3 regions of the Agromyces sp. NBRC 114283 genome follow, and region 2 is predicted to be linked to each of the others. Evidence: predicted binding sites of a transcription regulator. Region 2 holds the regulator's gene; each other region holds the start of a gene.
The links. The regulator LexA, encoded in region 2, represses DNA repair genes until DNA is damaged. The targets are predictions, from matches to a motif close to TCGAACANNTGTTCGA.

Region 1 (3,270 bases), 580 kb from region 2:
TCGCCAGACTGCATGACGAGTTCATGCCCGAGCACGGGCTGACCTTCGCCGGCGACCACCACGAGATCTACCTGAGCGATGCCCGGCGCACGGCGCCTGAGAAGCTCCGCACGGTGCTGCGTCAGCCGGTGCGGCCGGCCTGACCCGAGCGGGTCCGCGCGCGCTACGCGGCGGCCATGGCTCGCGCCAGCAGGCCCATCCGCCGATCGGTCGAGGTGTTCGCGGCGATCGGCGTGCCGTGCGGGTCGATATGCGGGGGCGGGATGAACCAGCGCCCGCCGTCGCGGACGACGATGCGCCACCCGTCGTCGTGCACCCGGTGGTGATGGTGGCTGCACAGCAGGATGCCGTTGTCGAGATCGGTGCGCCCGTCGTCGCGGTGCCACCACGCGATGTGGTGGGCCTCGGTGTGCGAAGGGGGCCGTGAGCAACCCGGCCACGCGCAGCCGCCGTCGCGATCGGCGAGGGCGAGCTTCTGCGCGGCGCTGAAGAGGCGGGCGGAGCGCCCGAGCTGCAACGGCTCGCCGTGCTCGCCGACGAACAGCGGCGCGATGCCGGCCGAGCTGACGAGCGCACGGACGCTCGCGATCGAGATCGGCTGATCGAGGCCGTCGATCGTGCCGTGGCCGCGCTCGGCGAGAAGCGCCGCGGCATCGGCGCGCACGACGACGGTCGTCTGCCTGAGCGTCGGGACCGCGGCGCAGCCGAGTGCGTGTCGCGCGAGGTCGGCGAGCGCGTCGGCGTTCAGCTGGGCGATGCTGCGATGCTCGGCGATGCCGGAGTCGTCGTCGTGCTGCCGTCGCCGGGCGTCGCGCGCACGATGCAGTTCGGCGCCGACGAGCCCGCCGACGGCGGCCTTCAGCGTGGCACCGTTCACGGGGTCGAACGCGCCGCGCACGTTGACCATGCCCGCCGTGTCTTCCCAGATGCGGAGCCCCCTCCGGCCGCGGAGCTCGTCTTCGCGCGGGCGCACGCCGTCGGGATCGAGTCGCGCCTCGAGGAGTGTGATGAGCTGCGCGAGCCGCTCGGGCCCGACCGAGGCTGCCTGTTCGACCAGGAACCGCTCGGCCTCGTCGAGCGTCGCCGACTCGACGCGAGGCGCCACCCGATCGAGGAAGCGGCGGATGCGCTCGGCGGCGTGGAGCCCGAGCTCGGCGCTCGCGAGGCCAACGGCGAGGTGGGGGAGTCGCGGGGCGAGGCGCTCGCCCGCGAAGGAGCTGCGCAGGGCGGTGGCTGCCCCCACGGCGATGAGCTCGTGCGCCTCGCCCGCGCGGCGGCGCGTCGTGTCGGCGACGAGCCGTGCGGGATTCGGGTAGCCGCGATCGCGTGCCGGATCTTCGCCCGGGATGCCGGTGCACCGGGCCGCGAGCTCAGCCGCGCAGGCGCTCGCCGCGGCTTCTGCGGCACGGGTGAGCCCCGCCAGCGCGTCGAGCACTCGGAGCAGTCCGTCGTCGCTCAGCGCCCGCGCATCGACGGCTGCTGGATCGGCGGGATGGTCCCGAATGGCGCTCGCGTTCAGCCGGACGCCGCCCGCCCAGGCATCCTCGACCGCGGCGAGCCGCGCGGCGAGCACGGCGAGCCGGGGCGGCGAATCGCTCGGGACATCCATGCTTCGACGCTACGCCGGAATCGCCTGACCGTTCGAAATCATCTTCGAATGTGGAGAACGCCAAGCGATGCGTGCCTGGGGACGGAGGGGTGCCGGATCGATGCCCGAAGCGGCGGGATCACGAGGCCTCGTCCGCCCCGTCCAGTAGCTCCGCGAGCGCGCCGCTCGCGCGCAGCAGCATGACGCTCCGCTCCGCGAGCGCGCCGAGTCGCGCGTCGAGCGAGCGCTCGGCTGCGGCGATGCCGGATTCCTCGCCGAGCGTCGCCACGACGGAGCGGATGGCCGGGATGCCGGCGCCGCCCTCGCGGAGTGCCGCGACGACGCGTGCGACGAGGATCTGGGCCGCCGAGTAGCTGCGGGCCGCCACGGAGCCGACGCGATCGGGGCGGAGCAGCCCTTCCGTCTCCCAGTACCGCAGCGTCGAGCTGCGCACGTCGAGGGCCAAGGCCAGCTCGGTGATCGACATCGCGCCGCCGGCGCCCGCCGCCGAGGCATCCCTCGGCGCGCCCGCCGCCGAGGCATCCGCCGGTGCGATCGCCGCCAGCCCCGCGCGCGCCGCGAGCACCCGCTCGCGCTCCCGCGCGAGCCCGGCGTGCAGCTCGTCGACGAGCGCCGCCGCCTCGGCGATCGGCCGCGTGCGGAACTCGGCGAGCGCACCGCGGGCCGCGACCGGCCCGATGGCCCGAGCCAGCGCGCGATACGCGCGGAGGGCGACGAGGTGGGCGTCGGTGTAGCTGCGGTACCCGTTCGCCGAGCGCACGGCGGCCGGGATCACGCCGAGCCGTTCCAGGTCGCGCACCTGCTGGTCCGAATACCCGGCCGCGCGGGCGAGTTCGGCGGTGCGCAGTCCGTGCGGCATGCGCAACCCCCAATACGCACTTGAAGTTCACACTCGAAGTATGAGTATGCAGCAGATCCTCGACGCCGTCCGCTCCTTCGACGGCGTGCTCGTCGTCGAACCCGTCCCGGGCGGGCCATTTCCCGAGCTCGCCTGGGGCGACGCCTTCTTCTATCACGCCCCCGACGGCCGGATGCCGGAGCGCACCCAGCCGTACGGCACGATCGTGACGAAGGACTCCCCCGACGACACCGCTTCGCGCCTCGACGAGCCCGGCCGGTACCGCGTCAACGTGCACGTCGATCGGGCGACGTTCCGGCGGGTGACGGGGGAGGAGCCGCGCTCCCTCGCGGTGCCGCGCGACGCGGCGGCCGTCGACGTGCTCGGCCCGCACCCCGTGTACGGGGCGAACGGCTGGTTGGCCGTGGTGAATCCCGAGTCGACCGTCGAGGAGCTCGTGGCGCTGCTGCGCGCGGCGCACGAGGCGGCCCGCCGCCGCTCGACACGGAGCTCCGCGCGGCGCGCGCGGCCCGACGCCTAGCTCGTGCCGCTCCACGGCGCGGGCACGATGACCCACATGACCTCGGCGCCGAGCTCGGGGTCGGCCGTCCAACTGTGGGGTTCGCGCCCCGGGAACGTGAGTGCGTCGCCGGCGACGAGCGCCACGGTGCGGTCGACGAAGCGCGCCGTGAGCGCGCCGGACAGCACGTGCAGCACCTCCACGTCGCTCGAGATCGTGTAGAGCTCCTCGCCACCGGAGGCGCCCGGCGCCATGGTGGAGCGCACGAGCTGCACCCGCGACTCGCTGCGCGGCGACATGAGC
Region 2 (3,270 bases):
GCGTTCGCCGATCAGAAGGTCGCCCAGGTCGCGACGCTCGCGCGCGGGCTCGCGCACGGCCGTCAGGCGATCGAGTCGGAGCTCGCGGATGCCTCGGCCGCCCTCGTCGACCGGGCCGGCGCGCCCGGGGTGCGGGTGCCGGCGGTCCGCGAGCGGCTGGCCGCCCTCTCGGACGCTGACTTCGCCCGCGTCGACTACGACGCCCGCGTCGAGGCCCAGCTCGACCTCGGGCTGCCGGAGCTGCCGACCACGACGATCGGCTCCTTCCCGCAGACCGGCGAGCTCCGGCGCGCTCGCGCCGCGCTCGCGAGCGGCGAGCTCGACGATGCGGGCTACCGCGCGATCATCGAGCAAGAGATCGAGCGGGTCGTGCGCCTCCAGGAGGAACTCGGCCTCGACGTGCTCGTGCACGGCGAGCCGGAGCGCAACGACATGGTGCAGTACTTCGCCGAGCTGCTCGACGGCTTCGCGGTGACCGAGCACGGCTGGGTGCAGTCCTACGGCTCGCGCTGCACGCGCCCGTCGATCCTCTGGGGCGACGTCTCCCGCCCCGCCCCGATGACCGTCGGCTGGTCGGCCTACGCGCAGTCGCTGACCCAACGGCACCTGAAGGGGATGCTGACGGGGCCCGTGACGATCCTGGCCTGGTCGTTCGTGCGTGACGATCAGCCGCTCGGCGACACCGCGCGCCAGGTGGGCCTCGCGCTCCGCGACGAGGTCGCGGACCTGGAGGCCGCCGGCATCCGGATCATCCAGGTCGACGAGCCCGCGCTCCGGGAGCTGCTGCCGCTCCGCCGCGCGGAGCAGCCGGCCTACCTCGAGTGGTCGGTCGGCGCGTTCCGGCTCGCGACGGCCGGGGCCGCACCGGCGACGCAGGTGCACACGCACCTCTGCTACTCCGAGTTCGGCGTCGTCATCGACGCCATCCGGGGGCTCGACGCCGACGTCACGAGCATCGAGGCCGCGCGCAGCCGCATGGAGGTGGTCGAGGACCTCGGCCGCAGCGGCTTCGACCACGGCGTGGGTCCCGGCGTGTACGACATCCACTCGCCCCGGGTGCCCGGTGAGGACGAGGTCCGCGAGCTCCTGGAGCGCGCGGTGGCCGAGGTGCCGGCGTCGCGGCTCTGGGTGAACCCGGACTGCGGGCTGAAGACGCGCGGCTACGACGAGACGGTCGCCTCGCTCACGCACCTCGTCGGAGCCGCCCGCTCGGTGCGGGAGTCGCTCGCCCGCGGCTGAGTGGGCTGGCCGGTCGCGGCGCTGTGCACGCGGAACGGCCCGGGATGCGAGGCATCCCGGGCCGTTCCTGGCGTCTGGGGGCCTCAGACTGCGCGGAGCACCGCGACGACCTTGCCGAGCACCTCGGCGTCGTCGCCCAGGATCGGCTCGAAGGCGCTGTTGCGGGGGAGCAGCCAGGTGTGGCCGTCGCGCTGCCGGAAGACCTTCACCGTGGCCTCCTCGTCGAGCATGGCCGCGACGATCTCGCCGTTCTCCGCGGTGCGCTGCGAACGCACGACAACCCAGTCGCCGTCGCAGATCGCCGCGTCGACCATGGAGTCGCCGACGACCTTCAGCATGAACAGCTCGCCCTTGCCGACGAGCTGGCGGGGAAGCGGGAAGACCTCGTCGATCTGCTGCTCGGCGGTGATCGGGATGCCGGCGGCGATGCGGCCGACGAGCGGCACCATCGCGGCGTCGCCGACCGGGATGGGCTCGCCGTCGCTCGGCTGGCGCTCCTCGGTGCCGGGGAGCTCGATCAGCACCTCGAGCGCGCGGGGCCGGTTCGGGTCGCGCCGGAGGTAGCCGGCCAGCTCCAGCTGGTTCAGCTGGTGGGTGACGCTCGAGAGCGAGGACAGGCCCACGGCGTCGCCGATCTCGCGCATGCTCGGCGGGTAGCCCCGCGTCGCGACCGAGCGCTGGATGACCTCGAGGATCGAGATCTGCTTCGCGCTCAGGCTCTTGCGGCGGCGCGCACGTGCGGCCGGTTTGCTGCCCTCGGTCTCGGTGCTCACGTGCTGACGCCCCTCGTCGGCGGTCTTGCGACCGGAATGTCGGTGGTCCCTGATGGACTCTGTTCTGACATTCGAAACTGTATCCGCGCAACGCGGGTGCGGCAAACATTCCTTCGAGTGTGTCGCGAATCCGATGCGGCGCAATGTTCGAAGAACGGCTTGCAGATTCGAACAATCGAAGATAGATTCGGAACACAGCTTCGCATCCGGCCCTCCCGGCCGAGGGCCGGGTGCGATTCTCCTGGAGGTGTTGAGATGAGCGCAGTCATGGCGAGCGGTGCCGAGTTCACCGCGAACGGTTTCGCAGGTGCCCGCACGCGGCTCCGACTGACTCGACGCGGTCGCGTCGTCTTCACGACCCTCGGCGCGCTCCCGCTCGTCATCTGGGCCGCGTTGAGCGTGCTCGGTGCCGGCGTCGCGGCGGCGGACGACGCCGTCGGCGGCTCGGGCGCGAGCTTCGACTACGTCACGGTCGGCGCCGGCGACACCCTGTGGGAGATCGCCGAGGCGACCGACCCCGGTGCTGATCCGCGGGTGGTCATCGACGACATCATCCGACTCAACGGGCTCGACTCCTCGGTGGTCGAGCCGGGCCAGCGCCTGGCCCTTCCCGCCGCGAACTGAGCGCTCCGGTGCCGCCTCAGCGCGGCGTCACGGCGCGGAGTCACAGGGGGTCGCGCATCACTAGCATGAAGTGGTGACGAGCTTCGAAGATCTGCCCATCCGCGACGACCTCAGGGGGCGCTCGCCCTACGGCGCTCCGCAGAAGGTCGTTCCGGTCGCCCTCAACGTGAACGAGAACACGCATCCGATCCCCGAGGACGTCGCGCACGACATCGTCGCGCGGGTCGCGGCGGCCATCCTCCAGCTGAACCGCTACCCCGACCGCGAGTTCACCGAACTGCGCGAGGCCTTCGCCCGCTATCTCGGGCACGGGCTCACGCCCGAGCAGATCTGGGCGGCGAACGGCTCGAACGAGGTGCTGCAGCACCTGCTGCAGGCGTTCGGGGGGCCGGGGCGCCGGGCGCTCGGCTTCTCGCCCACGTACTCGATGTACTCGCTGCTCGCCTCCGGCACCGGCACCGAGTGGATCGACGCCCCGCGCGACGCCGACTACGAGTTGTGCGCCGAGACGGCCGTCGCGGCGATCGAGCAGCACGATCCCGACATCGTCTTCCTCTGCGCGCCGAACAACCCCACCGGCACTCCGGTGTCGCTCGACACGATCCGCGCGGTCGCCGATGCGGCGCGCGGCATC
Region 3 (3,270 bases), 860 kb from region 2:
GCGACCGTGCTGCTGATCACGTCCGAGGCCGGCGATCAGGTCGATGAGGTGTGGCTCTCCGGCGCCCCGGGCGCCGAGGCCCCGCGCACCGCCGAGGGCATCGGGCTCGGCTCGACGCTCGCCGAGCTCACCGCTGCGTACCCGACGCTGCAGCAGACCACGCAGGTCAGTCTCGACGGCTACGGTTACGCGGTCGGCGACGACGACGCCGGGTGGCTCGATTTCATCGTCTATCAGGGCGCTGTCACGTACATCGGCTCCTCCGCCGAGCCCCGCGCGCCGAAGGAGTTCTGCGGCTAACGCTCGGCGAACGCCCGGCGCACCTCCTCGTGCGGGAGGGCGTAGCTCGCGTGCCCGTCGCGGCCCTCGAGGTCGCGGGCGGCGACGAGGGCGTTCGCGACGGCCTCCTCGACGGCCTCGACCGTCGCGCGGTACAGCGGATCGATCGCGCCCCAGGGCACGAAGTCGAGCCGCTCGAGCCCCTGGTTCGCCCCGCGACCGAGTTGGGAGGTGAGGGCGCCGGGGTTCGCGGTCGAGAACGCGAGGAAGATGTCGCCCGAGAAGTGGCTGCCCGCCGTGCCGGTGCGGGCGAGGCCGAGCGGCACTCGTCGGGCGAGGGCCTCGCACTGGCCAGGGAGGAGCGGGGCATCCGTCGCGACGATGACGATCACGCTGCCGGCGCCCGCGGCGGCCTTCGTGCGCTCGCCGTCGCGCACGAACCAGTCGTCGTCCTCGATCGGCTTCGGCGCGGCGGACTCGCGGCCGAGCGGCCGGCCGGCGAGCCGGAACTCGTCGCGATCGCCGAAATTGGCCTGCAGCAGGACGCCGACGGTGTACTCGCCGCCGGCCGTCGCGACCATCCGCGACGCGCTGCCGGTGCCGCCCTTGAAGGCGTAGCAGTTCATGCCGGTGCCGCCGCCGACGTTGCCCTCGGCGATCGGGCCGCCGGCGGCGGCGTCGAGGGCGGCCCGCGCGTGCTCGGGCCGCACGTGCCCGCCGTTGATCTCGTTCAGGTAGCCGTCCCAGGTCTCGCCGACGACCGGCAGCATCCACTGCGCTGACACCTCGGGATGCGTCTCGTGCACCCACTCGTCGACGCCCTGGTGCACGGCGCCGACGGCGTGCGAGTTCGTGATCGCGATCGGCAGCGCGAGCATGCCGGCCTCGTCGATCCAGCTGCGCCCGGTCAGCTCCCCGTTCCCGTTCAGCGAGAAGGTGCCGGCGGCGCAGGGGACGCCGACGCCGTCGCGGCCGCGGGGGAGGATCGCCGTCACCCCGGTGCGCGCGGTGCCCGCCGCGTCGGGTCCGCTCACGAGCGTCGTGTAGCCGACCTGCACCCCGGGGACGTCGGTGATCGCGTTCACAGGTCCCGGGGTGCCGTCGAAGGGCACGCCGAGGTCTCTGGCCCGCGGGGACTCGACGGGGGACTGGCTGGTGGTCGTCATCGACGCTCCTCGTTCTCGACGTTCTCGAACACCCGTTCAACTTTCGGGTGACGATCACGCTAGCACTCTTGACAGCGCCCGGGTGCCTCGATTGAATGAGCGTTCAGATTCTGCTGCACCCGATGCGGCTGCCCCCACGCCGAGGAGACGATGATGTCTGAACACCCGATCAACACCGCCGAGCGCGCCCCGTCCACCCGAAGAGGCTCCCTCGCCGCCGGCCGGCTGGGCGTCGGCGACGTCGTCTTCTTCGTCGTCTCGGCCGCGGCACCGCTCACCGTGGTCGCGAGCGCCGCGCCGACCTCCATGCGCATGGGCGGCATCGGGGCGGCCGGCGCGATGCTCGTCTGCGCCGTCGTGCTGATCCTCTTCGCCCTGGGCTTCACCGCGATGTCGACGCATGTGCGCAACACCGGCGCCTTCTACGCGTACGTCTCGCGCGGCCTCGGCAAGCCGGCGGGCCTCGGGGTGTCGTTCGTGACGATCTTCGCCTACGCGATCCTGACGGTCTGCTTCTACGGCTTCATCGGCTTCTTCGGCGAGCTCACGTTCGGCGGCCTCTTCGGCATCCAACTGCCCTGGGTGGTCTGGTCCCTGATCGCCGCCGCGGTGGTCGCCCTGCTCGGCTACCGCAAGATCGACGTCGGCGCGAAGGTGCTCGGCGTGCTGCTCACCGCGGAGGTCGCCATCCTGCTCGTGCTGTCCGTCGCCGTGCTGGTGCAGGGCGGTCCCGAGCCGTGGAGCGCCGCCCCCTTCGACCCGAAGGAGATCTTCTTCGCCGCCGGCGCCGGCAGCCTCTTCGTCGTCGGCTTCGGCGCCTACCTCGGCTTCGAGGGCACCGCGATCTACGCCGAAGAGGCCCGCAACCCGCGGCGCACCGTGCCGATCGCCACGTACCTCGCGATCGGCTTCCTCGGCGTCTTCTACGCCTTCACCTTCTGGATGCTCACGGTCGCGTTCGGCGCCGACGGCGTGATCGAGATTGCCCGAGGCGACGCCTTCGAGACGATGGTGTTCGCGGCGGGCGCCGAGTACCTCGGGGACTGGGCCGCGATCGTCATGCAGGTGCTCATCGTGACGAGCTTCTTCGCCTGCCTGCTCGCCTTCCACAACGCGTCGAGCCGCTACCTCTACTCGCTCGGCCGCGAGCGGCTGCTGCCGGCCGCGCTCGGCCGCACGCACCCGAAGACGAAGGCGCCGTACGTGGCGAGCGCCGTGATGAGCGTGATCGCCGTCGTCGCCATCCTCGTCGCGTTCCTGCTGGGGGCCGACCCCTTCCTGCAGTTCGCGATCTGGACGTACGCCACCGGCGTCGCCGGCCTCGTCTTCGCACAGGCGGTCGCCGCGGTCGCCGTCGTCGGCTTCTTCGCCCGGAACCGCCGCGGGCACAGCGTCTGGCGGGTGCTCGTCGCCCCCGCGATCGGCGCGGCCGGCCTGATCACGGGGTTCCTGCTCATCGCGTTCAACTTCGAGATCGTGACGACGATGACCGGCCCGATCAACTGGGTGCTGCTCGCGCCCACCCCGCTGCTGTTCATCGTCGGTATCGTGATCGCCATGATCATCCGCCGACGCGACCCCGGCCGCTACGCCGCCCTCGCCGAGAACCTCGACGACGAACGGGCCGAAGCGTGACGCGATCCGCGAAGCACGCGCAGCGCCGCGACGATCTCGTCGCGGCGCTGCGCCGCGTCGCGCGGGAGCGGGGGATGGCCCAGGCCAATGTGCGCGCCGTCGCCGCCGAGGCCGAGGTGAGCGCCGGCAGCGTGCTCTACTACTTCGACAGCTTCGAGCAGCTGCAGTTCGCCGCGGTCGAGGGCGTGCT

Region 1: the regulator LexA is predicted to act here: its motif matches at 1,642-1,657, upstream of QSJ60_RS15755 (HNH endonuclease signature motif containing protein).
Region 3: the regulator LexA is predicted to act here: its motif matches at 1,470-1,485, upstream of QSJ60_RS17075 (DmpA family aminopeptidase).

Annotation. Positions count from the first base shown of each region.
Region 1 covers NZ_BSQP01000001.1:3,287,024-3,290,293, reverse strand. Annotated here, with positions in the region: gene QSJ60_RS15760 (GyrI-like domain-containing protein) at 1-143, shown strand, start outside; gene QSJ60_RS15755 (HNH endonuclease signature motif containing protein) at 164-1,609, opposite strand; gene QSJ60_RS15750 (MerR family transcriptional regulator) at 1,728-2,468, opposite strand; gene QSJ60_RS15745 (DUF6194 family protein) at 2,509-2,988, shown strand; gene QSJ60_RS15740 (helix-turn-helix domain-containing protein) at 2,985-3,270, opposite strand, start outside.
Region 2 covers NZ_BSQP01000001.1:2,704,355-2,707,624, reverse strand. Annotated here, with positions in the region: gene metE (5-methyltetrahydropteroyltriglutamate--homocysteine S-methyltransferase) at 1-1,239, shown strand, start outside; gene lexA (transcriptional repressor LexA) at 1,323-2,012, opposite strand; gene QSJ60_RS13055 (LysM peptidoglycan-binding domain-containing protein) at 2,268-2,636, shown strand; gene QSJ60_RS13050 (histidinol-phosphate transaminase) at 2,710-3,270, shown strand, end outside.
Region 3 covers NZ_BSQP01000001.1:3,563,130-3,566,399, reverse strand. Annotated here, with positions in the region: gene QSJ60_RS17080 (hypothetical protein) at 1-300, shown strand, start outside; gene QSJ60_RS17075 (DmpA family aminopeptidase) at 297-1,445, opposite strand; gene QSJ60_RS17070 (APC family permease) at 1,599-3,080, shown strand; gene QSJ60_RS17065 (TetR family transcriptional regulator) at 3,077-3,270, shown strand, end outside.